3 regions of the Pseudescherichia sp. genome follow, and region 3 is predicted to be linked to each of the others. Evidence: predicted binding sites of a transcription regulator. Region 3 holds the regulator's gene; each other region holds the start of a gene.
The links. The regulator CRP, encoded in region 3, controls carbon source genes, mostly activating them, when cyclic AMP is high. The targets are predictions, from matches to a motif close to ATGTGANNNNNNTCACAT.
Positions count from the first base shown of each region.

Region 1 (8,042 bases), on a different contig from region 3:
TGCGCTCCTAAGGGTAAGTAAACTGCCAGAAAGAGAGGGCCGGGCCGTTGTTAATGGTAACGGTACTTGTGCTGCTGCCTGGCTGCTGTGGAAGTAGCCCCAGCCAGATCGTTTCCCCGGAGAGCAGGCTGCTGTGCCCATACTCCAGTATCAGATTTTGGCCCTGGCTCCAGGTTTTATCCGGCTGCGGCTGAAGGGTATCGATCTTAAATGCCCGCATAAACTCCCCGCCCAGCGTCACGGTTAGCGTCTCGCCGCCGGCTGCTTTAGCAACTATCTTCATATCCACATCGCTCTGCTGGCGGTTGAACCGCTCGTAGCTTACCGTTAGCGTATTGTCGGCGCTGCTGCGTTCAACGTGGCTAAAGTGACCCCGGGAGAAGAGGCCGCTCAGGGCGGCCAGCACGATGAACAGCAGCACAAAGAAGCCGATGCGGCGGACATTGGCTTCAAAGCTTAACCAGACGTGTTTCTCCCGCACCGGTGGCGGATTCCGATCGGGCGGGGACGTTTTATGCATAGCGCTTTCCTGTTGAGATTATGCCTGCGGCTCTTCTTTAATACCCATCGCCATGACCTGCGCCGGATCGAACAGCGACAGGCTCTCTACCTCATCGAGCAGGATCACCTTGCGGAAATCCAGCGCCGACTGCGGCTCGGTATCGAGGTTGATATTGTGCTTGGCATACCAGGCACTGTAGTTGTTCTCAATATTGAGCTGGTGGGAGTGACGGTCCCGATGACCGCTCAGCATGGGGATCAGCTCAATATTTCTCACTTCGGTATCGTCAAGCGTAGCGCCGTGGATCATGCCAATGTAGACCCGCTGCGACTTAAGAGTGATCCACGCCAGCTGGCCTGTTTCCATACACTGGTAGAGCAACCCCTCGACGCCGTTGCCCCGCGTCAGAAACTTATATAGCTGGCGACGACCGTTGCTGTCGAGACGGGCGCTGCCTGCCCAGTTAGAGCGGTAGAGGCAGAACAGTATGGCAAAGGCGAGCATGATCACCACCGGAGCCTGAATGCCAAGAAAGCTCCAGTTCATGAAGGCCACCTGCAGACGGTGGTCTTCTGTACCAAACCACTGCGGCAGCGCATCCATGCCCATAGATGACAGCAGCAGCAACAGCCACAGCAGGGCGGTGGCGATAATGCCCTGGAGCATAAAGATGCAGCCGTAAAGGGCTACCAAAAAGTAGACGTCCCAGCCAAAGGAGCGGCGTAGTTTAAAGCGGGTAGAGAGATCGCGGCTGGTATACCAGTAGCCGGAAACCATCAATACCATAAATATTGCTGTCGCCATCTTATGCCCTCTTTAGTGCATCAACATGGCGGATAAAATCCTCTTTTACGGCCTGGCTGCGTACGTTAACCCGCGCCCTGCCGTCCTCATCAATAATGATCCGCTCGCCGTCATCGATAGATTCCTGAACGTTGCGGTGATCGGTTACCTGAAGCAGCTTTTCCGGACTGGTGAATAGATAGCGTAGAATTCTCACAATTAATAACCTCCTGTGTCAGTAACAGTATAGATGCCCTGCGGGGGAGGTTAAGAAGTGGCGATATGTAACGGCAAGTGGCATATTTTACAAAATCAATCAAAAGGGGAGAGTTCATGCACGCTTATGTTCATCTGGGGATCGCAATAGTGGCAGAAGTAATAGGTACAACGCTGATGCGCTACTCGGAGGGGTTCACGAAACTGTGGCCGACGGCGGCAACGCTGGGCTGCTATGCGCTAGCGTTCTGGTTTCTGTCCCAGACGATACAGTACATTCCTACCGGCATTGCCTATGCCATCTGGTCCGGGGTGGGTATCGTACTGATTAGCGCCGCGGGATGGATCTTTAGCGGCCAGAAGCTGGACCTGCCTGCCATCGGCGGAATGGCGCTGATTTGTGCTGGCGTACTGGTGATCAACCTCTTTTCTAAAAGCGTTGCGCACTAAAGTGTGAGCTAGAGCAGCCGGAACGCTCGATCTCAGGATGGTTTTAGCTATAGTTAAATTTTGCCGCTGACATATGCCAAGGAGAGGAGTATGTACTCATTTGTTGCGAGACAACCCATTTTTGATAAAAACATGGCGACCGTTGGCTGGGAGCTGCTGTTTCGTGACGGGTTAACCAACCGGTTTCCAGACGTCTCGTCTGAGTATGCGACAAAACAAATTATCTCCGATCTCTTCTTCTCTACGCCGCTGCCGTCGCTGGTGGGCAAGCACGCCTGCTATATCAACTTTCCCGGCGAGATGATCGTGCAGGGCTTTGCCGATGCGCTTCCTCATGACAAGGTTGTCATTGAGATCCTTGAGACGGCTACGCCGAATAACGAACTGCTGGCCGCCGTGCGTCGCCTCTATGCGGGTGGGTTTCAAATCGCCCTTGATGACTTCGCCCTGAAAAGCGAGTGGGAGCGCTTTTTTCCCTACATCAGCATTATTAAGTTCGATATCCAGGCCCAGAGCTTTGCTGAGATAGCTGACTATATTACGCAAAACCGCGACCGGCTGGGCAAGGTTACGCTGCTGGCGGAAAAGGTTGAAACTCAGGAAGAGTTCGATCAATACCGGGCGTTTGGCTTCGACCTTTTTCAGGGATACTTCTATAGCAAGCCAGAGGTGCTGCAAAACAAACGGCTATCGCAAAATAAGGTGTTGCAGATCCAGCTTATTGCCGAGGTCAACGCTCAAAATCCGGATCTGACGAAAATCGAAAACTATCTCAAGAGCGACATCAGCCTCTCCTATACCCTGATGCGCTACGCCCGCAATGTGGTCTATAACACGCGCGGCATTGAGATGGTAAAAAACAGCACCCTCAAGGATACGCTGCTCTATCTTGGCTTTAACGAGCTGCGTCGCTTTGTCTCGATCTCCTGCCTGACCAGCATCGCCAACGTGAAAACGACCGAGCTGTACCATATGAGCCTGGTAAGAGGGATGTTCTGCGAGCTGCTTGCCAAAGCGGCGGGACGAGAGGCGCTCTCTCATGACGCCTTCTTCTGCGGTCTGTTTTCACTGCTGGACGCTATTCTTGGCATCGCGCTGGAGGATCTGGTTAAGCAGATCGCCCTCTCCGAGCGGGTTACGCAGGCTCTGACCGAGAATGCTGGCGTGCTCTATCCGTTCCTGGATCTGGCCCGTCTCTATGAACAGCAGCGGTGGGATGAGGTTAACGCCGTGGCAAAATGCCTCGGTCTGGCGCCTGAAGCGGTAATAGAGATCATGAAACGCGCCACCGCCTGGGCAGACAACATCGCCTTCTGAGGCTTACTTTTTCGCTTTCGGTTGGATATCCATCAGCTGCTCCGGCGTGACGGCGGGGTAGCCCTGGGCATCGTCCGGCACATCCTGTAGCGAAGAGATGGGCAGCAGCGGGCCAAGGAAGCGCGGTTCGCGTTTAAAGATATAGAGATCCGCCAGCGCGCCAAGACGTGCGCCAAATTCCCGCACCCGCACGGTGAGCATATCTTTCGGCGAAGGCACGGCGTAGCACTGGGCCTGAATGCCCCGGTGCAGGGCGATAAACAGGGCACGCTCGCAGTGGAAGCGCTGGGTAATGATTATAAAGTCGTTGGCGTCGAAAACCTTACGCGTGCGCACGATGGAGTCGAGGGTACGAAAACCCGCGTAGTCGAGCACGATATCCTGGGGATCCACCCCGGCAGCAATCAGATCTTTGCGCATGGTCACCGGCTCGTTATAGCTCTGCAGGGCATTATCCCCGCTCAACAGCAGGTAGTTCACCTTGCCGCTGTTATAGGCGTTGAGCGCCCCCTGAATGCGGTAGCGATAGTACTGATTGATCACCCCGGTACGGTAGTACTTGGCGGTCCCCAGCACCACACCTACCTGGCGATAGGGCAGATCCTGCAGGTCATCATAGATCCACGGTGAGGTTTTCCAGCTTATCCAGCGGTCAAGGCCAAGCGCGGTTAACAGCAGCAAGCCGATGATGACTAACAGGCTGTATAACAAACGCTTTAACATGCAGATAGCTCGGTACAGGGATGAAATTTCATTCAGGCTACTTTACCCGCAGAGGAAGCGCAAGAATCTGCGATTCAACTGCGGCGATTTTCATCACAACATTTTCATTGTGTTACCCGTTAAGCATTAACGGATCGACGGCAGGCGCATGGCCCGCCGTCGGTCAGGCTGAGAGCGCCACACGCTCAACGTAGCGACAGCCCAGCGCTCGCAGGGTGGCGGAAGTGGCATCCCACTGGGTCAGGGCGGCATCCGGGCGTTCGGCCAGCACGGCCCGGCGCATATCCGGATAATCGTAGCCATTCAGGCTCAGTAGATTTAGCGCGCCCTGTAACGGCGGCAGGGACGGGTTGAAAGCCGCATTTTCTGCATAGCGCCCGGCGAAAATTTGCCCGTTGCTCAGCTCGATGGCGACGCCGGAGGGGGCGTTGCTATAGGGCGCATGGCTCTGGTTGGCGGCGGTGATGGCCGCCTTGACCAGCGCTTCGCCCTCTAACGGGAAACCGTGGTTCTCGTCATCCATCAGTAGGGTATTAATCTCGAGGTCTTTGGGACCAAAGGCGTCGGGCAGGTAGTCCGCCAGGGTATGCGGCGCGCGGCCCGGGAGGGCGATACGCAGATCGAGGCCGCTGTTCAGCTCGTTCATAAACTGCCGGCAGTGGCCGCAGGGGGTGTAGTTAACGGTGATAGCGACCAGGGACGTTTCGCCCCGCAGCCAGGCGTGGCTAATGGCGCTCTGCTCGGCGTGGACGGTCTGCTGCATGGTGGAGCCAAGAAACTCCATATTGCCGCCGAAGTACCATGTGCCGCTCACGCCACGGGCGATGGCGCCCACGTTAAAATGCGAGAGATCGGCCCGGGCGCAGGCGGCGGCCAGCGGTAAGAGCGCAAAGGCCAGCGCGTCTTCATCCAGCCCCGTGGCGCTTGTCAGCACCTTCACCTGCTCCGCGCTCAGCATGGCGGGAAAATGATCGTCCGCAAGAATAGGTGCCAGAGCGGATTGCAGATCCGCCGCAAGGTTAGCGAAAGCCGAGTGAAAACGTGAATGCATGGCGTTGCCTCATAGCAGTGTAATGGGAGCCTAGTGTAAAGAGCAGAAGGCGCTTAATATGTGATTCACATCACACTGTGTATGCAACTTATGAAATTCAAATTAAAAATGCGCGACGCATCGCAAATTTTAGCCCACTAGCGTCAGGATCAGTGGGAAGAGCAGGGGTGCCATCAGGGAGGTGATAATCCCGCAGATCACCAGCGCCAGTGAACTGAATGCGCCCTCCTGATAATCCAGCTCCGCGCAGCGTGCCGTGCCCAGGGCGTGAGAAGCGGTGCCCATCGCCAGCCCGCGTGCCGCTTTGGTACGAATACGCATCAGATTGAGCAGGGTATGACCAAATACTGCCCCAAGGATGCCGACAAAGATTACGCAGACCGCGCTGATGGCCGGAATGCCGCCGATGCTGCCGCCTACCGCCATCGCAATCGGGGTAGTGACTGATTTTGGCAGTACCGAGGCAGCGATCTCCGGCGAGGCGCCCATCAGCAGCGCAATAGTGGTGCCGGTGACCATCGCGACCACGCTGCCGATAAAGCAGATGGAGATGATCGATTTCCAGCGGGCGCGGATCTGATGCAGCTGCTCATAGAGCGGGTAGGCCAGCGCTACCACGGCGGGCTGAAGCAGATCGTTAAGGATTTTACTCCCGGCAAAATAACGCGCGTAGGGAATGCCGGTCAGTAGCAGGAAGGGGATCAACACTACCATCGCTACCAGCAGCGGATTGAGCAGCGGCATCTTAAAACGCGCCGCCAGCTTGCGGGCCGCAAAGAAGACCGCCAGCGTTAGCGGCAGCGACCACCAGATATTTTCCATCACGATTTTGCTCCTTTCTTACTCGTCACCTTGCGCTCGCCGTGCACCAGATGCGAGCTCCAGCTCACCACCAGGAAGACGATAAGCGTGCTGATCGCGCAGGAGACCACCACCGGTCCAAACTGCGCCCGCAGCACGTCGTAGTACTGCATCACGCCGACGCCAATGGGGACAAACAGCAGCGCCATGTAGCGGATCAGCACGTAGCAACCGGGGTTAACCCATTTCGCCGGCAGAATTTGCAGTGCCAGCAGAACGAACATGATCAACATACCGATAATGCTGCCAGGGATAGTGATGGGCAGCAGGGAAGAGATAGCGATCCCGGCATACAGGCAGGCATAGATCAGCACAAAAGCGCGAACATACTGCCAGACAACGGTCAACGATTTAGACATGGTGAAAGCCTCTGATGAAACGCATTCATCATACAATTGATTCGATAACTGTGCTATCGATCACATCATGAATTGTGAGCATACCAAATATTCCTGAATGGAACGTCAGACATTCCTACAAGATTAGGCGTAAACCGCGCGATAAAGCCCCTTTCACCCATGAGCCAGAGACGCTACCATACGCGCCTCTTTTCAGACGGGTAACGTTATGCGTGTATTACTGGCACCGATGGAAGGCGTGCTCGATTCGCTGGTGCGCGAGCTGCTGACCGGGGTAAATGATTACGATCTCTGCATCACTGAATTTTTACGCGTGGTCGATCAGCTACTGCCGGTAAAATCATTCTATAAGATCTGCCCGGAGCTGCATCGCCAGAGCCGCACGCTGAACGGTACCCCGGTGCGGATCCAGCTGCTGGGTCAGTACCCGCAGTGGCTGGCGGAGAACGCCGCCCGCGCCGTGGAGCTGGGCTCGTTCGGGGTCGATCTCAACTGCGGCTGCCCGTCAAAGCTGGTAAACGGCAGCGGGGGCGGGGCCACGCTGCTCAAAGACCCTGAGCTCATCTACCGCGGCGCGAAGGCGATGCGCGAAGCCGTGCCCGCCTCGCTGCCCGTCACCGTTAAGATACGCCTCGGCTGGGACAGCGGCGCGCGACAGTTTGAGATTGCCGACGCGGTGCAGCAGGCGGGGGCCACGGAGCTGGTGGTGCATGGCCGCACGAAAGAGGATGGCTATAAGGCGGATCGTATTAACTGGCAGGCGATCGGTGAGATCCGTAGGCGGTTGACTATTCCGGTGATTGCTAACGGCGAGATCTGGGACTGGCAGAGCGCGCAGGATTGCCTGGCGGCGACCGGCTGCGATGCGGTGATGATTGGCCGGGGCGCGCTGAACGTGCCTAACCTCAGCCGGGTGATCAAATACAACGCGCCGCGCATGCCCTGGCCGGAGGTAGTCGGCCTGCTCCAGCACTACAGCCAGCTTGAGAAGCAGGGTGATACGGGGATGTATCACGTGGCGCGTATAAAGCAGTGGCTGGGCTACTTACGTAAGGAGTATGCCGAAGCCGACGGCCTGTTTAGCCAGATCCGTACGCTGAAGCGGTCGGCGGAGATTGCCATCGCCATCGAAGCGGCCGCTAAACATATTCGGTGACAATGCTTTCTTTTATATCATTGATAAGGTGAATATTTTTCCAGCTGTGTCTTTTTATGACTGGCTGTGTTTTGCCACGCTTACCTAAAAAACAGGGTAAAAGTGTGTGTACTCTGCAACGCCCTGGTTTGACAGAGCGTGTCTATGAATCGTCCCTTTATCCTCGCCGCTGCGGCGTGCTTCCCGCTGGTATCCCTTCTTAGCGGGTGCGCGCCGATGCATGACAGCGTCGTCCTCCTGAAAGAACAGGCCCCGGCCGCGGCGGCTACCCATAGCTTACCTCCGGCACTGGCTGCGGGCTGGCCGCAGAGCCAGTGGTGGCAGGCGTACCACGATCCGCAGCTTAACGCCCTGATTGAGCGCGCTCTGGCTCACGCCCCGGATATGCAGGTTGCAGAGCAGCGTATTCACCTTGCCGAAGCGCAGGCCCAGCGCGTCGCCGCCAACGATGGCCCCGAGGTCGATTTCTCTGCCGACGTAGAGCGGCAGCGCATGTCTGCCGAGGGGCTGATGGGACCCTTTGCCATAACCGATCCTGCCGCCGGAACCACGGGTCCCTGGTATACCAACGGCACCTTCGGGCTTACCGCTGGCTGGGATCTGGACCTGTGGGGGAAAAACCGT
Region 1 is NZ_DAMBWA010000001.1:343,566-351,607, reverse strand. Features, by position in the region: gene RTX96_RS01670 (hypothetical protein) at 8-520, opposite strand; gene RTX96_RS01665 (hypothetical protein) at 539-1,306, opposite strand; gene RTX96_RS01660 (hypothetical protein) at 1,308-1,505, opposite strand; gene RTX96_RS01655 (EmrE family multidrug efflux SMR transporter) at 1,619-1,951, shown strand; gene RTX96_RS01650 (EAL domain-containing protein) at 2,042-3,268, shown strand; gene sanA (outer membrane permeability protein SanA) at 3,272-3,991, opposite strand; gene cdd (cytidine deaminase) at 4,155-5,042, opposite strand; gene RTX96_RS01635 (CidB/LrgB family autolysis modulator) at 5,172-5,867, opposite strand; gene RTX96_RS01630 (CidA/LrgA family protein) at 5,864-6,262, opposite strand; gene dusC (tRNA dihydrouridine(16) synthase DusC) at 6,471-7,418, shown strand; gene mdtQ (multidrug resistance outer membrane protein MdtQ) at 7,563-8,042, shown strand, end outside.
Region 1: cdd (cytidine deaminase) is a predicted target of CRP. The motif match lies at 5,101-5,118, and genes of this name have one in related genera.

Region 2 (8,042 bases), on a different contig from region 3:
TCGGGGGAAACCCTCCTGTAAAATGAGCGGGATAGAGTGAAAGACAAAGACCGGAAATAACTAAAGCGCCCTTGTGGCGCTTTAGTTTTATTTGTCGTTAACCTCATCCTCTAGCAGGCGGGCACCTGTCCCCTGCTCTCCCAGCCTGTCGCCCGGGTTACGCAGTGGGCAGTCGCTACGCGACAGGCAGCCGCAGCCGATACAGCCGTTAAGATCGTCCCGTAGCGCCTCCAGGGTATGGATACGTCTGTCCAGCTCTTCTCGCCACTGAGAGGAGAGCTGCTCCCACGTTTTCGCATTCAGCGTATGGCCCGCCGGCAGCACGCTCAAGGCTTCGCCGATGGTCGCCAGCGGGATACCGATGCGCTGGGCAATCTTAATGATGGCAACGTAGCGCAGCACGTCACGGGTATAACGCCGCTGGTTACCCTCGTTACGTACGCTCTTAATCAGGCCTTTACTCTCATAAAAGTGCAGGGCCGAAACGGCGACCCCGCTACGCCTTGCCACTTCGCCTGGCGTCAGCATCGCTTTAATACGCGGCAATTTCTTTTCCATAAAGCTCTTTACCTCAAGTTAACTTGAGGAATTATACTCCGCTTCAGACCAAACGACGACTTCAGCACTGAAAAAGAGGCAGCAGTATGTCCCATCAGCAAATTATTCAAACGCTTATTGAATGGATTGATGAACATATCGACCAACCCCTGAACATTGATGTAGTGGCGCAGAAATCTGGCTATTCCAAGTGGTATTTACAGCGGATGTTTCGTGCGGTGACTCACCAGACGCTCGGAGACTATATCCGCCAGCGGCGCCTGCTGATGGCGGCAGAAGCGCTACGTACTACGCAGCGGCCGATCTTTGATATTGCGATGGAGCTAGGGTATGTGTCGCAGCAGACCTTTTCCCGCGTGTTTCGCCGGGAGTTTGACCGGACGCCGAGCGATTACCGGCATCAGATGTAGCATGAGCGGATCAGCGCAGAGGTTGCCGGAGCCACTCCATGAAATCCTGCGGTGACAGCGCTTTCGCGAAGTACCAGCCCTGGCAATACTGCACGCCACGTTTTAGCAGCCAGGTCACCTGCTCTGAGGTTTCCACGCCTTCGGCAATAATCTTGAGACGTAAGCTTTGTGCCATCTCAATGATGTGTTCAGCAATCAGGTGACTGGTGCTGTTGGTAGTCAGCGTGTCGATAAAGGATTTGTCGATTTTAAGAATATCGACGTTCAGCGAATATAAATTGTGCAGGTTAGAATAACCGGTGCCAAAATCATCAATCGCTACTTCATATCCGGCCTGGCGGAAGGCCTGGATAACCGGCGTTGTTTTCGGTACATCAATAAATCCGCGCTCGGTAACCTCAATCTTAATCTGCTGTGCCTTGACGGCATGCTGCTGGGCTTTATCGGAAATTAACGCTATCAGGCGAGAGGAGTGGAAGTCCGAAGCGGATAAGTTAATTGAAATATAGAGTTGTGGGTTTTCTGATAAGAAACGGCCTAAATCGGCGAAGACCTCCTCAACGGCATAATCGGTCACCCGTTCAATCAGCCCCTCTTTTTCCGCCAGCGGTATAAATTCCGCCGGGCTCATCACCGGCCCTTCAAAACCTGGCCAGCGTAACAGCGCCTCAGCCCCTACGCACTGTCCGGTTTTAATATCAATAATAGGTTGATAGTTGAGCCGCAGCTGGCGTTTTAACAAGGCGCGATGCAAAAGACGCCGCGGTGAATTAAATTCCTGCTGGGTTCGGGACCACATGAGCAGAATAATAATGCTGCAAATCATCCCCAGCGGCAGAGTGAGCGTTGCCTGGTGATAGAGAAACTGAAAATAGCGATCGCTGGAGGTTGAGACAATAATTGCTATAGGACGCTTTTCCGAGTGGGCAATGGTATAGAAGCGACCATCCTGCTGAAAGGTAAAGTCGTTGTTCTGCACCAGACCTGCCAGTACCCGGACATCCGCCGTCGGGCTTACCGAGAAGAACCCCTTGGTGATCGTGTCATATATGCCGTAGGCCAGCGAGCGATCGTCTGACATGACTTCGCTGTAGGCCAGCGGGTTAACGACCATTGCATAATGGCCGCGCTGCATATAGACCATCTTATAGCCAGCGTAAAACGGCGTGTCACGGTAATAATAGTTGGAGATATCCGGAGCATGGCTATATTCCGCTGCGTGAATAATATAGGGTTCGGCGGGTGCCATTGAGGTGGAGCATAAAAAGCGATTGCCGTTGGCGTATATTATATCAGCAACGTAGAGCTGCCCGCGGATAATATTGAGCATATTATAGCGATGCGCCGGCGAACAGATCCTGCCGTTAAATTTCTCTGCTTCACTACGGGCCATATCAACATGCTGGATAACCCGCTCGGTCTTATCCAGCGCCAGCTGGGCAAATGAACGCAGCTGTATGCCGGTCTCTTTAACGGCGCGGATGTGAGCAAACCATAGCGCCAGCATCACAGGCAGCAAAACTACCATGATGATCCCGACAATCCTTAGCGCCTTGCGGCGTGCGCTATGATTCATTTCTGCCCTATATCCCTGCTTTATGTGTGCCTGCATTGACAGCAGGAAGCTTTGATAAACAGGTGATTACGTTGCATGAATCATTCGACATTAGCAACCGACTTTTATCATTAAAAACCTAATATTTGGTTATGACGATAATATTTGTCCGTAAGCCAAACTAAAAGTGTTCGCCCTGTTTATATTAAGGAAAATAATTATCCAGCTACGGTTGAGGGTTTTCCGTTAACGCAACAGAGGATCGCTGATTAAGCCAAACTGCCAGAGTGATAAAAAAAGGATATCCCCTGCGTTTATTTTTTCGTCTGTGGGAGTGAGTATTGAACGAATAATGTTCGCTCCGTATACCGTTTCCCCATTAGATAAAAAGCGGGCCATTAAACGCAGCGCATAGCGAGAAGTTGGTCGCATAGCTATGCATTCTCGCCTCTATTCCCCTGCTCTTTTTAAGGTCAAAAAGCGTTCAAAAATGCCGTTTCGGAACTGGCGAATAAAAGAGCAAATGTGATATAGTTCACATATCTTATGAAACAAAAAGAACGTTTCATTATATCCCGTCAGTCCCTGCGAGCCTCACCCCAACGAAAGCGGCCCGCAGACGTGTGAGGTTACAAGCTATGGCCACTTTTACGACTAGCGTTGTTCTGCTTCGCTGGCAACTCGTGAGCGCGATCCTGATGTTTTTAGCCAGCTCGCTGAACATCAGGTTCCGTAAATCCGACTATATTGGACTGGCGATCGTCAGCAGCGGTCTCGGCCTCGTGGCGGCCTGCTGGTTCGCCACGGGACTGCTCGGCATTACTCTGGTTGACGTTGCCTCTGTCTGGCATAACATCAAAAGCGTAATGGTTGAAGTTGCCAGCCATACGCCGCCGGAGTGGCCTATGGTGATGACCTGATTTACCTCATCCCTCAGCAAGCTGGTCACTGACCGTGACCAGCGGGATTTTTACCCTATTTACGCCATCAGTCTGGCCTGCCCTGATACGCGAATCGCGCTCCCTGGTTCATCCTTGATCTCTGCGCGAATAAGAGAGCGCATTCCCATATCCTCACCCTGGATAATTTCGATCGCTCCACCGTGCGGCCAGTTAATATCCCGCAAATAGCCAGCAAACGCCGCAGAGGAGGCCCCGGTCGCGGGATCCTCATAGACGCCGCCATAGGCGAAGGGATTACGCGTATGAAATAGCTGCTCTCCCTCCGTATACACCAGCAGAATGGTTACCCAGCCATAGGTCTGCATCAGCGCTCTTCCCTGGGCAAGCTCATAGTGCATAGCGGCAAGCGCAGTACGCTCTTTTAACGGCAGCACCAGATGATCCGCGCCGCCGTGAATAAGCGCAGGGGGAATGCGGGGATCTAAATCTGCAGCGGTATAGCCAAAAAGCCGCAGCGCTTTTTCAACTATCTCTTCCGAGGCTGGCTGGCTTTTCGTCGCCGGGGATTGCAGCGCCGCCTGCCAGGCTCCTGAGCTATCCTGCCAGCCTGACACCACAATATCTGCCTGATTCAGCTGCAGTTTATACTCCCCCTCGCCAAAGCGCTTCGCTAACGCAACGCCTGTGGCGATAGTTGCATGGCCGCAAAAAGGTACCTCTGCTGCGGGCGAGAAGTAACGTACCCGCCAGTGATAAATATCACTATCAGGAATGGGAGCGGCAAATGCCGTCTCAGAAAAACCGACCTCTGCAGCGATACGCTGCATTTCTTCTGCGGCAGGTAGTGTGTCGCCTATCCAGACACCCGCAGGATTACCGCCTGCCCCACTATCAGAGAATGCTGCGATGCGTGTTAATTCAGGAACCAGCTCTGCCATACCCTCTCCCATCTGTTGCGTTTGCGTTTATTGTTGTCTGTTCTTATCGCTATTTATATCGCCTTAACCTATCAATAAAAACAAAAAACCCCGACGCGTCGGGGTTTTTTATATCGCTTACGCTGGGTCAGCGCGCACTCAGAACGGGATGTCGTCGTCGAAGTCCATCGGCGGCTCGTTAGACGGTGCCGGAGCGGACTGCTGCGGACGCTGCTGTGCGCCGCCGCTGAACTGGTTCTGGTTACCACCCTGCGGCTGCTGAGGCTGACCCCAACCACCCTGCTGGCCGCCGCCCTGCTGACCGCCTGCCGGTGCGCCGCCGCCCTGACGGCCGCCGAGCATCTGCATGGTGCCGCCCACGTTCACCACCACCTCAGTGGTGTATTTTTCCGCGCCGGACTGATCGGTCCATTTGCGGGTACGCAGGGAGCCTTCGATGTAGACCTGAGAACCTTTACGCAGATACTCACCGGCCACCTCGGCCAGTTTGCCAAACAGCACAACCCGGTGCCATTCGGTCTGCTCTTTCATCTCGCCGGTCGCTTTATCACGCCAGGATTCGGAAGTAGCCAGCGTAATGTTGGCTACTGCGCCCCCATTCGGCATGTAGCGTACTTCCGGGTCCTGGCCCAGATTACCGACGAGAATCACCTTGTTTACGCCTCTGCTGGCCATGATTGTCTCTCCTGAATACGTTTCTTAGTCTCAATAGTGTAAGCGCGCGATTGTAACTTACCAAGCGACGCTTTGATACATTGCGGGGAGGATTCCAGTAATCCGCCCGCCGTGCGTTATTTTCGCACAAATGCGCCCGGGATGCATTCCTATACTGTATATCCATTCAGGTTTTTTTGTGTCATAATTAACCGTTTCAGTTCAGTTCGCCGGATGTCCTTCAAACATACCGAGCGCCGAGTCTCTTACCGGGAAAGGTGAATGGATAAGATAGAAGTACGGGGCGCGCGCACCCACAATCTCAAGAATATCAACCTCGTTATCCCACGCGACAAGCTGATTGTCGTCACCGGACTTTCAGGTTCAGGTAAATCATCCCTGGCTTTCGACACCCTCTATGCCGAAGGTCAGCGTCGCTACGTTGAATCGCTCTCCGCCTATGCGCGCCAGTTCCTGTCGTTGATGGAAAAGCCGGATGTCGATCACATCGAAGGGCTGTCACCGGCGATCTCTATTGAGCAGAAGTCGACCTCGCACAACCCACGCTCCACGGTTGGTACCATTACCGAGATCCACGACTACCTGCGCCTGCTGTTTGCCCGCGTAGGCGAGCCGCGCTGCCCGGACCACAACGTGCCGCTGGATGCGCAGACCGTCAGCCAGATGGTGGATAACGTGCTGTCGCAGCCGGAAGGCAAGCGCCTGATGCTGCTTGCGCCGATTATCAAAGAGCGTAAGGGCGAGCACACCAAGACGCTGGAGAACCTGGCAAGCCAGGGGTATATCCGCGCCCGTATTGATGGTGAAGTGTGCGACCTCTCAGATCCGCCGAGCCTTGAACTGCATAAAAAACATACTATCGAAGTGGTTATCGACCGCTTTAAGGTGCGGGACGATCTGACCCAGCGCCTGGCCGAGTCGTTTGAAACCGCGCTGGATCTCTCCGGCGGGACGGCGATTGTCGCCGATATGGACGATGATAAGGTCGAAGAGCTGCTCTTCTCGGCCAACTTTGCCTGTCCGATCTGCGGCTACAGCATGAACGAGCTGGAACCGCGCATGTTCTCCTTCAACAACCCGGCCGGTGCCTGCCCGACCTGTGACGGCCTGGGCGTACAGCAATATTTCGATCCGGATCGCGTGATCCAGAACCCGGAGCTGTCGCTGTCCGGCGGCGCGATCCGCGGCTGGGATCGCCGTAACTTCTACTATTTCCAGATGTTGCGCTCGCTGGCGGATCACTACAAGTTTGACGTTGATGCCTCTTGGGAGAGCCTGAGCGCGTCGGTGCAAAAAGTGGTGCTGTTCGGCTCCGGCAAAGAGAGCATCGAATTTAAGTACATGAACGATCGCGGCGACACCTCCGTGCGCCGTCATCCGTTTGAAGGCGTCCTGCACAACATGGAGCGCCGCTACAAAGAGACCGAATCCAGCGCGGTACGCGAAGAGCTGGCGAAGTTTATCAGCAACCGTCCGTGCGCCTCCTGCGACGGCACGCGCCTGCGTCGTGAAGCGCGCCACGTCTTTGTTGAGAATACGCCGCTGCCGGCGATCTCTGACATGAGCATCGGTCACGCGATGGACTTCTTCAACAACCTTAAGCTGGCCGGCCAGCGGGCGAAGATCGCCGAGAAGGTGCTGAAGGAGATTGGCGACCGCCTGAAATTCCTGGTGAACGTCGGCCTCAACTACCTGACTCTCTCCCGCTCGGCGGAGACGCTCTCCGGCGGTGAAGCGCAGCGTATTCGTCTGGCGAGCCAGATCGGTGCCGGTCTGGTTGGGGTAATGTACGTGCTGGATGAGCCGTCTATCGGCCTGCACCAGCGCGACAACGAACGCCTGCTGGGCACGCTGATCCACCTGCGCGACCTCGGCAACACGGTGATTGTGGTTGAGCATGATGAAGACGCGATCCGCGCCGCCGACCACGTGATTGATATCGGTCCAGGCGCAGGGGTCCACGGTGGTCAGGTGGTGGCGGAAGGCCCGCTGGATGCCATCATGGCGGTGCCGGAGTCGTTAACCGGGCAGTTTATGAGCGGCAAGCGGCAGATCGCCGTGCCGAAAGAGCGCGTGCCTGCCGATCCGTCGAAGGTGCTGAAGCTCTCCGGCGCACGCGGTAACAACCTGAAGGATGTGACGCTGACCCTGCCGGTAGGCCTGTTTACCTGTATCACTGGCGTCTCGGGCTCGGGTAAATCGACCCTGATCAACGACACCCTGTTCCCGATTGCCCAGCGTCAGCTTAACGGCGCGACCATCGCCGAGCCGGCACCCTACCGTGAGGTTCAGGGTCTGGAGCACTTCGACAAGGTGATCGATATTGACCAGAGCCCGATTGGCCGTACTCCGCGCTCAAACCCGGCGACCTATACCGGCGTCTTTACGCCGGTGCGTGAGCTGTTTGCCGGCGTGCCGGAGTCTCGCTCGCGTGGCTATACGCCGGGACGTTTCAGCTTTAACGTGCGCGGCGGCCGCTGCGAGGCCTGTCAGGGTGACGGCGTGATCAAGGTAGAGATGCACTTCCTGCCGGATATCTACGTGCCGTGCGACCAGTGCAAAGGCAAACGCTATAACCGCGAAACGCTGGAGATCAAATACAAGGGCAAGAGCATCCACGAAGTGCTGGATATGACCATCGAAGAGGCGCGTGAGTTCTTTGATGCCGTTCCGGCGCTGGCGCGGAAGCTGCAAACCCTGATGGACGTGGGTCTCTCCTACATCCGTCTCGGCCAGTCTGCTACCACGCTCTCCGGCGGTGAGGCCCAGCGCGTGAAGCTGGCCCGTGAGCTGTCAAAACGCGGTACCGGTCAGACGCTCTATATTCTGGACGAGCCGACCACTGGCCTGCACTTTGCCGACATCCAGCAGCTGCTGGAAGTACTCCATCAGCTGCGGGATCAGGGCAACACCATCGTTGTCATTGAGCACAACCTCGACGTGATCAAGACGGCGGACTGGATTGTCGATCTCGGCCCGGAAGGGGGTAGCGGCGGCGGCGAAA
Region 2 is NZ_DAMBWA010000012.1:68,855-76,896, reverse strand. Features, by position in the region: gene soxR (redox-sensitive transcriptional activator SoxR) at 88-558, opposite strand; gene soxS (superoxide response transcriptional regulator SoxS) at 645-968, shown strand; gene RTX96_RS15920 (EAL domain-containing protein) at 979-2,544, opposite strand; gene RTX96_RS15915 (YjcB family protein) at 3,162-3,443, shown strand; gene RTX96_RS15910 (PhzF family phenazine biosynthesis protein) at 3,503-4,363, opposite strand; gene ssb1 (single-stranded DNA-binding protein SSB1) at 4,502-5,038, opposite strand; gene uvrA (excinuclease ABC subunit UvrA) at 5,300-8,042, shown strand, end outside.
Region 2: RTX96_RS15915 (YjcB family protein) is a predicted target of CRP. The motif match lies at 3,047-3,064, and genes of this name have one in related genera.

Region 3 (8,042 bases):
TTGCGCACTACTACTGCGAAATTAACGTCCTGCACCCGTTCCGCATCGGCAACGGTATCGCCGAGCGGATCTTCTTTGAACAGCTGGCGATCCACGCAGGCTACCTGTTGGACTGGCGCGGCATTGCGCCAGAGGCCTGGAGTGCAGCCAACCAGAGCGGCGCAATGGGCGACCTCTCGGCACTTATCGCTATCTTTACCCACGTGGTGAGCGAAGCGGAGTAGAACGCTGCCGGATGGCGCTGCGCTTATCCGGCCTACGCAGGGGTGGACATATCTATATCAATATGTCCAGCCCATGCTTTTGTATAACACTTAACAGCTTTAGCGATAATCCATTCGGCCTTTTAGCCCCGCTTTCCCATTTTTGTACGGTTGAGAGTTTTCTACCGGCTGAATACTAGTTTTATCAAAGCCACGCATTGTTTCCTGAGAAATAGCTTCCACGCTATGTAAACCCGCAGCAGCACTATGAATGGCTTCAAAAGCAGCGCTTTTAAAGCTTTTTTTTACGGTCACGGTAAGTATCCTTATAAAGCGTAGTGCGATAGTGAACCCATTGTATTGCGGGTGGTAGTCAGAATTTCTCAGGCTGCGTACAATGTCGCAAAGATAGTTATCAAGTGACTTACCATGATCCTGCTTATCGACAACTACGACTCCTTCACCTGGAACCTCTATCAGTACTTCTGCGAGCTTGGGGCAGAGGTCGTGGTGAAGCGCAACGACGAGATAACCCTCGCCGATATCGCGGCGCTGGCACCCGAGAAGATCGTTATCTCGCCCGGCCCCTGCACGCCGGATGAGTCAGGCATATCACTGGAGGTCATCCGTCACTACGCCGGTAAGCTGCCGATCCTCGGCGTCTGCCTGGGTCACCAGGCGATTGCTCAGGTTTTTGGCGCGACCATCGTCCGGGCGCAGAAGGTGATGCACGGCAAAACCTCCGCCATTACTCACAGCGGCCGGGGCGTGTTTCATGAGCTGAACAATCCGCTCACCGTCACCCGCTACCACTCACTGCTCATCGATCCCGCTACGCTGCCCGACTGCTTCGAGGTAACCGCATGGAGCGACACCCAGGAGATTATGGCTATTCGCCATCGGGAGTGGGATCTGCAGGGAGTACAGTTCCACCCGGAGAGCATCCTGAGCGAGCAGGGACACGCGCTGCTGGCAAACTTTCTTAATCAGGCCGATTTTTAGTTGCCACGCACTGATTTTTTATGCATATTTTGTGATTATATTTTCATAATTATTGCTGCATATAACGGATGGGCATGACATGGCAACTGAACAGAACGCAGTTACGCGCGCAACCTTTGACGAAGTAATTCTGCCCGTTTATGCACCGGCAGAGTTTATCCCGGTGAAGGGCAAGGGGAGTCGAGTGTGGGATCAGCAGGGCAAGGAGTATGTTGATTTCGCGGGCGGGATTGCCGTTACGGCGCTGGGCCACTGCCATCCTGCGCTGGTGGAAGCGCTGAAAAGCCAGGGCGAAACGCTGTGGCATACCAGCAACGTCTTTACCAACGAACCGGCGCTGCGCCTGGCGCGCAAGATTATTGCTACCACCTTTGCCGAGCGCGTGCTGTTCATGAACTCCGGCACCGAGGCTAACGAAACCGCCTTTAAGCTGGCGCGCTACTACGCCTCTACGCGCCACAGCCCCTATAAAACCAAAATCATCGCCTTCCACAACGCTTTTCACGGACGCTCGCTGTTTACCGTCTCGGTCGGCGGCCAGCCGAAGTACTCCGACGGCTTTGGGCCGAAACCCGCCGATATTATTCACGTGCCGTTTAACGATCTTCATGCGGTCAAAGCGGTAATGGACGATCACACCTGTGCAGTGGTCGTTGAGCCGGTGCAGGGGGAAGGGGGCGTGACTGCTGCAACGCCAGCGTTCTTACAGGGCCTGCGCGAGCTGTGCGACCAGCACCAGGCGCTGCTGGTATTTGATGAAGTGCAGTGCGGAATGGGACGCAGCGGCGATCTCTTTGCCTACATGCACTACGGCGTGACGCCGGATATCCTCACCAGCGCCAAGGCGCTGGGCGGCGGCTTCCCCATCAGTGCGGTGCTGACCACCGAGGCAATCGCCAGCGCCTTCCACGTGGGCTCCCACGGCTCGACCTACGGCGGCAACCCGCTGGCCTGCGCGGTGGCGGGGGCGGCCTTTGACATCATCAGCTCGCCTGAGGTGCTGCAGGGCATCAGCGAGAAGCGTCAACGCTTCGTGAAGCATTTGCAGCAGATCGATGAACAGTTCAACGTATTCAGCGATATTCGCGGCATGGGGCTGCTGATTGGTGCAGAGTTAAAACCGCAGTACAAGGGGCGCGCCCGCGATCTGCTTTACGCGGCCGCCGATGAGGGGGTGATGGTGCTGAATGCCGGGCCGGACGTGATGCGCTTTGCGCCGTCGCTGGTGGTCAGCGAGCAGGATATTGACGAAGGCATGCAGCGTTTTGCCGCTGCGGTAGCCAACATCGTCCGGGCTTAATCTTTACTCCACCTGCGGTTAAGCCAGATGCCATGATGCGGGCGCTGACGCCATGCCACCGATGAGATAGTGTGCATGCTGTTCAGGTGCCCGATAATGCGCTGGAGATGCATCTCCATCGGGCTCATCGGGCCGTGGGTGAGCGTCTCCGGCGCTTCAAGAATATTCGCGTCTCCGGATGCCCCGGCCCCGTCATAGTCCAGCCGCTGCTGGCAGCGCTGAAGCGCAATCTCACAGGACTCCAGATAGCGCTGGGCCAGATCCGGCGTTAGCATCGCGTGTTCCCGAGCCAGGGTTGTCAGGGCGTTAATGTGTTCGACGATAAACTGGCTGTGGGTCACCCAGAGCTTCATATCTTCCAGATAATGGGTATTGAACCCCGGCTCCTGCATCGCCTGGTTGAGGGAGTTAAAGAGCGCGTTGTGCGCCTGATTGACCCGTATCCGCTGGTAAGCCAGCGGCGTGGGCTGCGGATCGTCACTGAGGATCAGGCGAATCGCATCCTGATCCTTCTCAATCGCATCATGGGCATTTTTCCGCAGCAGCCCGCTCTGCCACTGCGGCCAGAGCCAGACCATCCCGCCGAAGGCGATCAGGCAGCCAATCAGGGTATCGATCAGGCGGGCGACGATAAAGTTCTCGCCGCTCAGGGTCAGAATTTGAATCGAATAAACCGCCGTAATGGTGAAACCCACCGTCGCCCAGCCGTAGCTCTTACGAATTATCAGGTAGCTTACCAGCGTAATAAACAGCATGCCCAGCAGCGTGTACCCCTCCGGGACATGAAAGTGCAGGGCGAACCCGGCGATGGTCAACCCCGCTAACGTCCCTGCCGCCCGGTGTAAAATACGCACCCGCGTGGCACCGTAACCGTTCTGCGTGACCAGCAGCACCGTCATCAGGATCCAGTAGGGCTTCGGCAGGTGCAGCGCGCTGCCCATCAGGCTGGCGACGCTCAGCATGACGCTGATGCGGGCGGCGTTGCGCAGCGCCGGAGATTTCAGCGACAGGTAGCTCTTGAGCGCCTCCCATAGCGGCTGGCGGCGCTGCTGGTCGGCCATCAGATCGCGCGTATAGAGCGGACGCTGGGTGCGCAGCACGCGGGCAATACGGCTAAAGTGCCAGGCGCAGAACTGCCCGACCGGGTTTTGCGGATGCTGGCGGGCGATCTTCTCCAGCGCGCCAATCTGCTTCTCCATAGTGAAGCGGGTCGGGTAGCGATGGTAGAGAATGTCGTCCGCCAGCACCCGGAGCCGGGCGGCGACCACCTGCGCATTCCAGCGGATCACCGCTTCGGCGTGGCTGCGCTCCACCAGCTTCTGCACCTCTTCCGGCTGGTGCAGGCTAACCGAGATGTGCTCCTGCAGATCCAGCGCCACCTGAAACGCCCGCAGCAGACGCTTGTAGTCGTTATGCTGGTTGGCGGCGAGCATATGCAGCTGCTGATAGCACTGGCTGATGAGATCCACCGCCTTTTGCTGGCGCGTCAGCAGCGGTGGCAAGGCCTTCTCCGGGTCGGCGTGCTGCGTTAGCAGGCTGTACTTCGCCTCGCAGTAGTCGGCAAGCTGGCGATAGAGCAGGCTTAACGACTCACGCAGCGGCTGCTCGCGCCACAGCCAGAACCAGAACCAGTTAAATGCGCCATACCAGAGCGTGCCCAGGGCGTAGATGAGCAGCGGCTCCCAGACCGGCATATTGCCCGCCAGGCTCAGGGTAAAGATAGCGGCGATGAGCGAGGCAGGCAGCAGGCGAGCGTGTAGAGGACTGATTTCCGCCGTGACGCCCAGCAGCATTGCCAGTCCGGCAAGGATCAGCGGGAGCGCAACGTTGGCCCCCAGCAGCAGCTGCACCGCCAGGCTACAGCCGGCAAACAGCGAACCGCCGATAATCAGGCGCTTAAAGAAGCGTTTGTGTGGGGTATCAAGACCGGCAATGTTACAGCAGGCGGGCACCAGCGAGAACAGTAGCCCCTGCTGCAGGTGGCCTAACGCCAGGCCGATGGCCACGGGAAGGCACAGCACCAGCGTTTGCCGCAGTGCGTAGTTAACTTCAGGGTGGTAGATTAACCGGCGCCACATGGGGGAGAGCAAAAACGGCGTGCGCAGAGGCGACACGCCGTTCTTAAAGCTTAACGCGTTCCGTAGACGACGATGGTTTTACCATGTGCAGAGATCAGGTTCTGATCTTCCAGCATCTTCAGAATACGGCCCACGGTTTCGCGGGAGCAGCCCACGATCTGGCCAATCTCCTGGCGGGTGATTTTGATCTGCATCCCGTCCGGATGGGTCATGGCGTCTGGCTGTTTAGCCAGGTTCAGCAGCGTCTGCGCGATGCGGCCGGTAACGTCGAGGAAGGCAAGGTTGCCCACTTTCTCAGAGGTGACCTGCAGGCGACGTGCCATCTGCGACGAGAGGCGCATCAGAATATCCGGGTTGACCTGGATAAGCTGACGGAATTTTTTATAGGAAATTTCGGCCACTTCACAGGCGGTTTTCGCCCGTACCCATGCGCTGCGCTCCTGGCCCTCTTCAAACAGGCCCAGTTCACCGATAAAGTCTCCCTGGTTCAGGTAAGAGAGGATCATCTCTTTCCCTTCTTCATCCTTGATGAGCACTGCCACCGAGCCTTTGACGATGTAATACAACGTTTCCGCTTTTTCACCCTGGTGAATCAGCGTGCTCTTCGACGGGTACTTATGAATGTGGCAATGAGACAAGAACCATTCGAGAGTCGGGTCTGTTTGTGGTTTGCCAAGCACCATGCGCGGTTATCCTCTGTTATAAGCTGGCGCCAGTCGCGGGACGGGTCCGGCGGCTGGGGTTGCAATCATATGCTTCCCGAATCCTGGGAAGGGGGCCGTCAATATAGGCATGCGGCCTGTAATGGTTGAAGTCCTCTGCATACCTGCATAATGTCAATACATTACTGGAGCATCCCGACTGTTTTAGCATAGCTTTTGCCGTGTGTCTCCTGGTGTCTCGCTTCAGCTTGATGCAGGTCGCCTTCCGTTGCGCGTTTTGCTCTGCGCGCGTAATCTGTCGGGAAAATTGCCACTCTGGAGTGATGAAAATGCAAGCACGCGTAAAATGGGTTGAAGGGTTAACGTTTCTCGGCGAGTCCGCCTCTGGGCATCAGGTCTTAATGGACGGCAACTCCGGGGACAAAGCCCCCAGCCCGATGGAGATGGTACTGATGGCGGCAGGCGGATGCAGCGCCATTGACGTGGTGTCGATCCTGCAGAAAGGGCGTCATAGCGTGACCGATTGCGAAGTGAAGCTGACCTCCGAGCGTCGGGAAGAGGCGCCGCGTCTCTTCACCCACATCAACCTGCACTTTATCGTTACCGGCAAAGAGCTGAAGGAGGCGGCGGTATCCCGCGCGGTGGATCTCTCAGCGGAGAAGTACTGCTCCGTGGCGCTGATGCTGGAGAAAGCGGTCAATATCACCCACTCCTACGAGGTGGTTGAGGGATGATTTTATGCCCGGTGGCGCTGCGCTTACCGGGCCTGCATGTCGCGCATTACCCTATTCAATCTTCTTGCCTTCCATCAGCCGCTGCACCAGCGGCAGCATAATCAGCTCCATCGCCAGTCCCATTTTGCCCCCCGGCACCACCAGGGTGTTGATGTGGGAGATAAACGATCCCTGCAGCATCGCCAGCAGCCAGGGATAGTCGATACCCTCCAGATCGCGAAAGTGGATCACCACAAAGCTCTCGTCCAGCGAGGGAATATTTTTGGCTGCAAAGGGATTTGAGGTGTCAACCGTGGGGACGCGCTGGAAGTTGATGTGGGTGCGGGAGAACTGCGGCGTAATGAAGTTGATGTAGTCATCCATCGAGCGCACCACCGAGTCCATCACCGTCTCCCGGGAGTGGCCGCGCTCGCTGGTGTCGCGGATCATCTTCTGGATCCATTCGAGGTTAATAATTGGCACCACCCCTACCAGCAGATCCACATGGCGCGCCACGTCGTGCTGGGGCGTCACCACGCCGCCGTGCAATCCTTCGTAAAAAAGAATGTCGGTGGGTTCCGGCAGCGGCTGCCACGGCGTAAAGGTGCCCGGCACCTGGTTCCAGGGGACGGCTTCGTCGTAGGTGTGCAGATACTTGCGTGCCTGTCCGGTGCCGTTGTGACCATATTCGATAAAGGTCTGCTCCAGCAGACCAAAGTCGTTGGCGTCCGGACCAAAGTAGCTGATATGCCGCCCGGCATCGCGCGCCTTGCGGATCGCCATATCCATCTCCGGACGGGTATAGCGGTGGAAGCTATCGCCCTCCACCTCGGCGGCGCGTAGACCCAGCTGGGAAAATATTTTACGAAAGGCGAGGCTGGTGGTGGTGGTACCTGCACCGCTGGAACCTGTGACAGCAATCACCGGATGTTTGGCTGACATAGCGAACGACTCCCTGATTAACAGCAGAAGAGGGCGGATCGCCTGACGCAGCGTTATTCGCGAAACTGTTTCCGGGGCATAATATTGACTGTCTCGTGCAGCTCTGACCACACCAGCACGGCCTCACCCGTTTCCAGCTGACGCTTTACGTCGGCAACCTTTTGCTCAAGCGAACGCTCATGTTCACCATAATCGGTGCCTTCGCGCAAGACAAAGCTCTCAATCAGGCTGTAGAGCGTCTCGGGTGCAACCTCTTGCCAGGGAATAATCATCTATGCCTCCAGATAGGGTGCCAGCCAGTCGGGGATGCGCTTTTCAAGCCACATCTCAGGGCGGCGCAGCGTGCCGCCAACGAAGCCAACGTGGCCGCCATGTTCGGTCAACTGATATTCAATATTAGCGGGTAAATGGCCCGCCGCCGGAATGACGTGGTGATCCATAAAGGGATCGTCTTTGGCATGGATAATCAGCGTTGGCTTGCGGATCTGCGGCAGGACCGGCATGGCGCTGCTTCGGCGGTAGTAGTCGATGGCGTCATCGAATCCGTGCGCCTTTGCGGTAATCAGGTCATCAAACTCACGGATGCGGCGCACGCGCTTGAGCTGGGCAAGATCGATCGGCAGGGTACCGGGATAGACCTTGAGCTTGCGTCTGGCGTTGGCTTTTAGCAGGTTGAGCAGGTAACGCTGATAGAAACGTGAGAAACCCTTATCCATATGGAGGCTGCAGGCCTCCAGCACCAGCGGAGCCGAGACGATCACCGCCGCGTTGAGCGGCAGGCTATCGTCAGCTTTAGCCAGCAGACAGCCGAGCATATTGCCGCCGAGAGAGTAACCCACCGCAGCGGTAGGCGCGGCGCCAAAGGTGTTGCGTAGCCAATGCAAGAACCACGTGCCGTCTTCGGTTTCACCGGAGTGGTAGATGCGGTTCAGGCGGTTAGGCTCGCCGCTGCAGCCGCGAAAGTGCATCACCACCCCGAGCCAGCCGCGCTGCTTTGCCGCGTGAATTAATCCGTGGGCGTAGGGGCTGTGCAGGCTACCCTCCAGGCCGTGAAATACCACCAACCGGGGCTTATCTTTCGCCTGCTGCGGATCCTCGCTCCATGCCAGATCGACAAAGTCGCCGTCGGGCAGCTCAAGACG
Region 3 is NZ_DAMBWA010000003.1:403,785-411,826, forward strand. Features, by position in the region: gene RTX96_RS06670 (putative adenosine monophosphate-protein transferase Fic) at 1-224, shown strand, start outside; partial or broken gene RTX96_RS06675 (helix-turn-helix domain-containing protein) at 277-518, opposite strand; gene pabA (aminodeoxychorismate synthase component 2) at 633-1,205, shown strand; gene RTX96_RS06685 (aspartate aminotransferase family protein) at 1,285-2,505, shown strand; gene RTX96_RS06690 (YccS/YhfK family putative transporter) at 2,502-4,583, opposite strand; gene crp (cAMP-activated global transcriptional regulator CRP) at 4,634-5,266, opposite strand; gene RTX96_RS06700 (OsmC family protein) at 5,575-5,979, shown strand; gene RTX96_RS06705 (phosphoribulokinase) at 6,031-6,900, opposite strand; gene RTX96_RS06710 (YheU family protein) at 6,954-7,172, opposite strand; gene RTX96_RS06715 (hydrolase) at 7,173-8,042, opposite strand, start outside.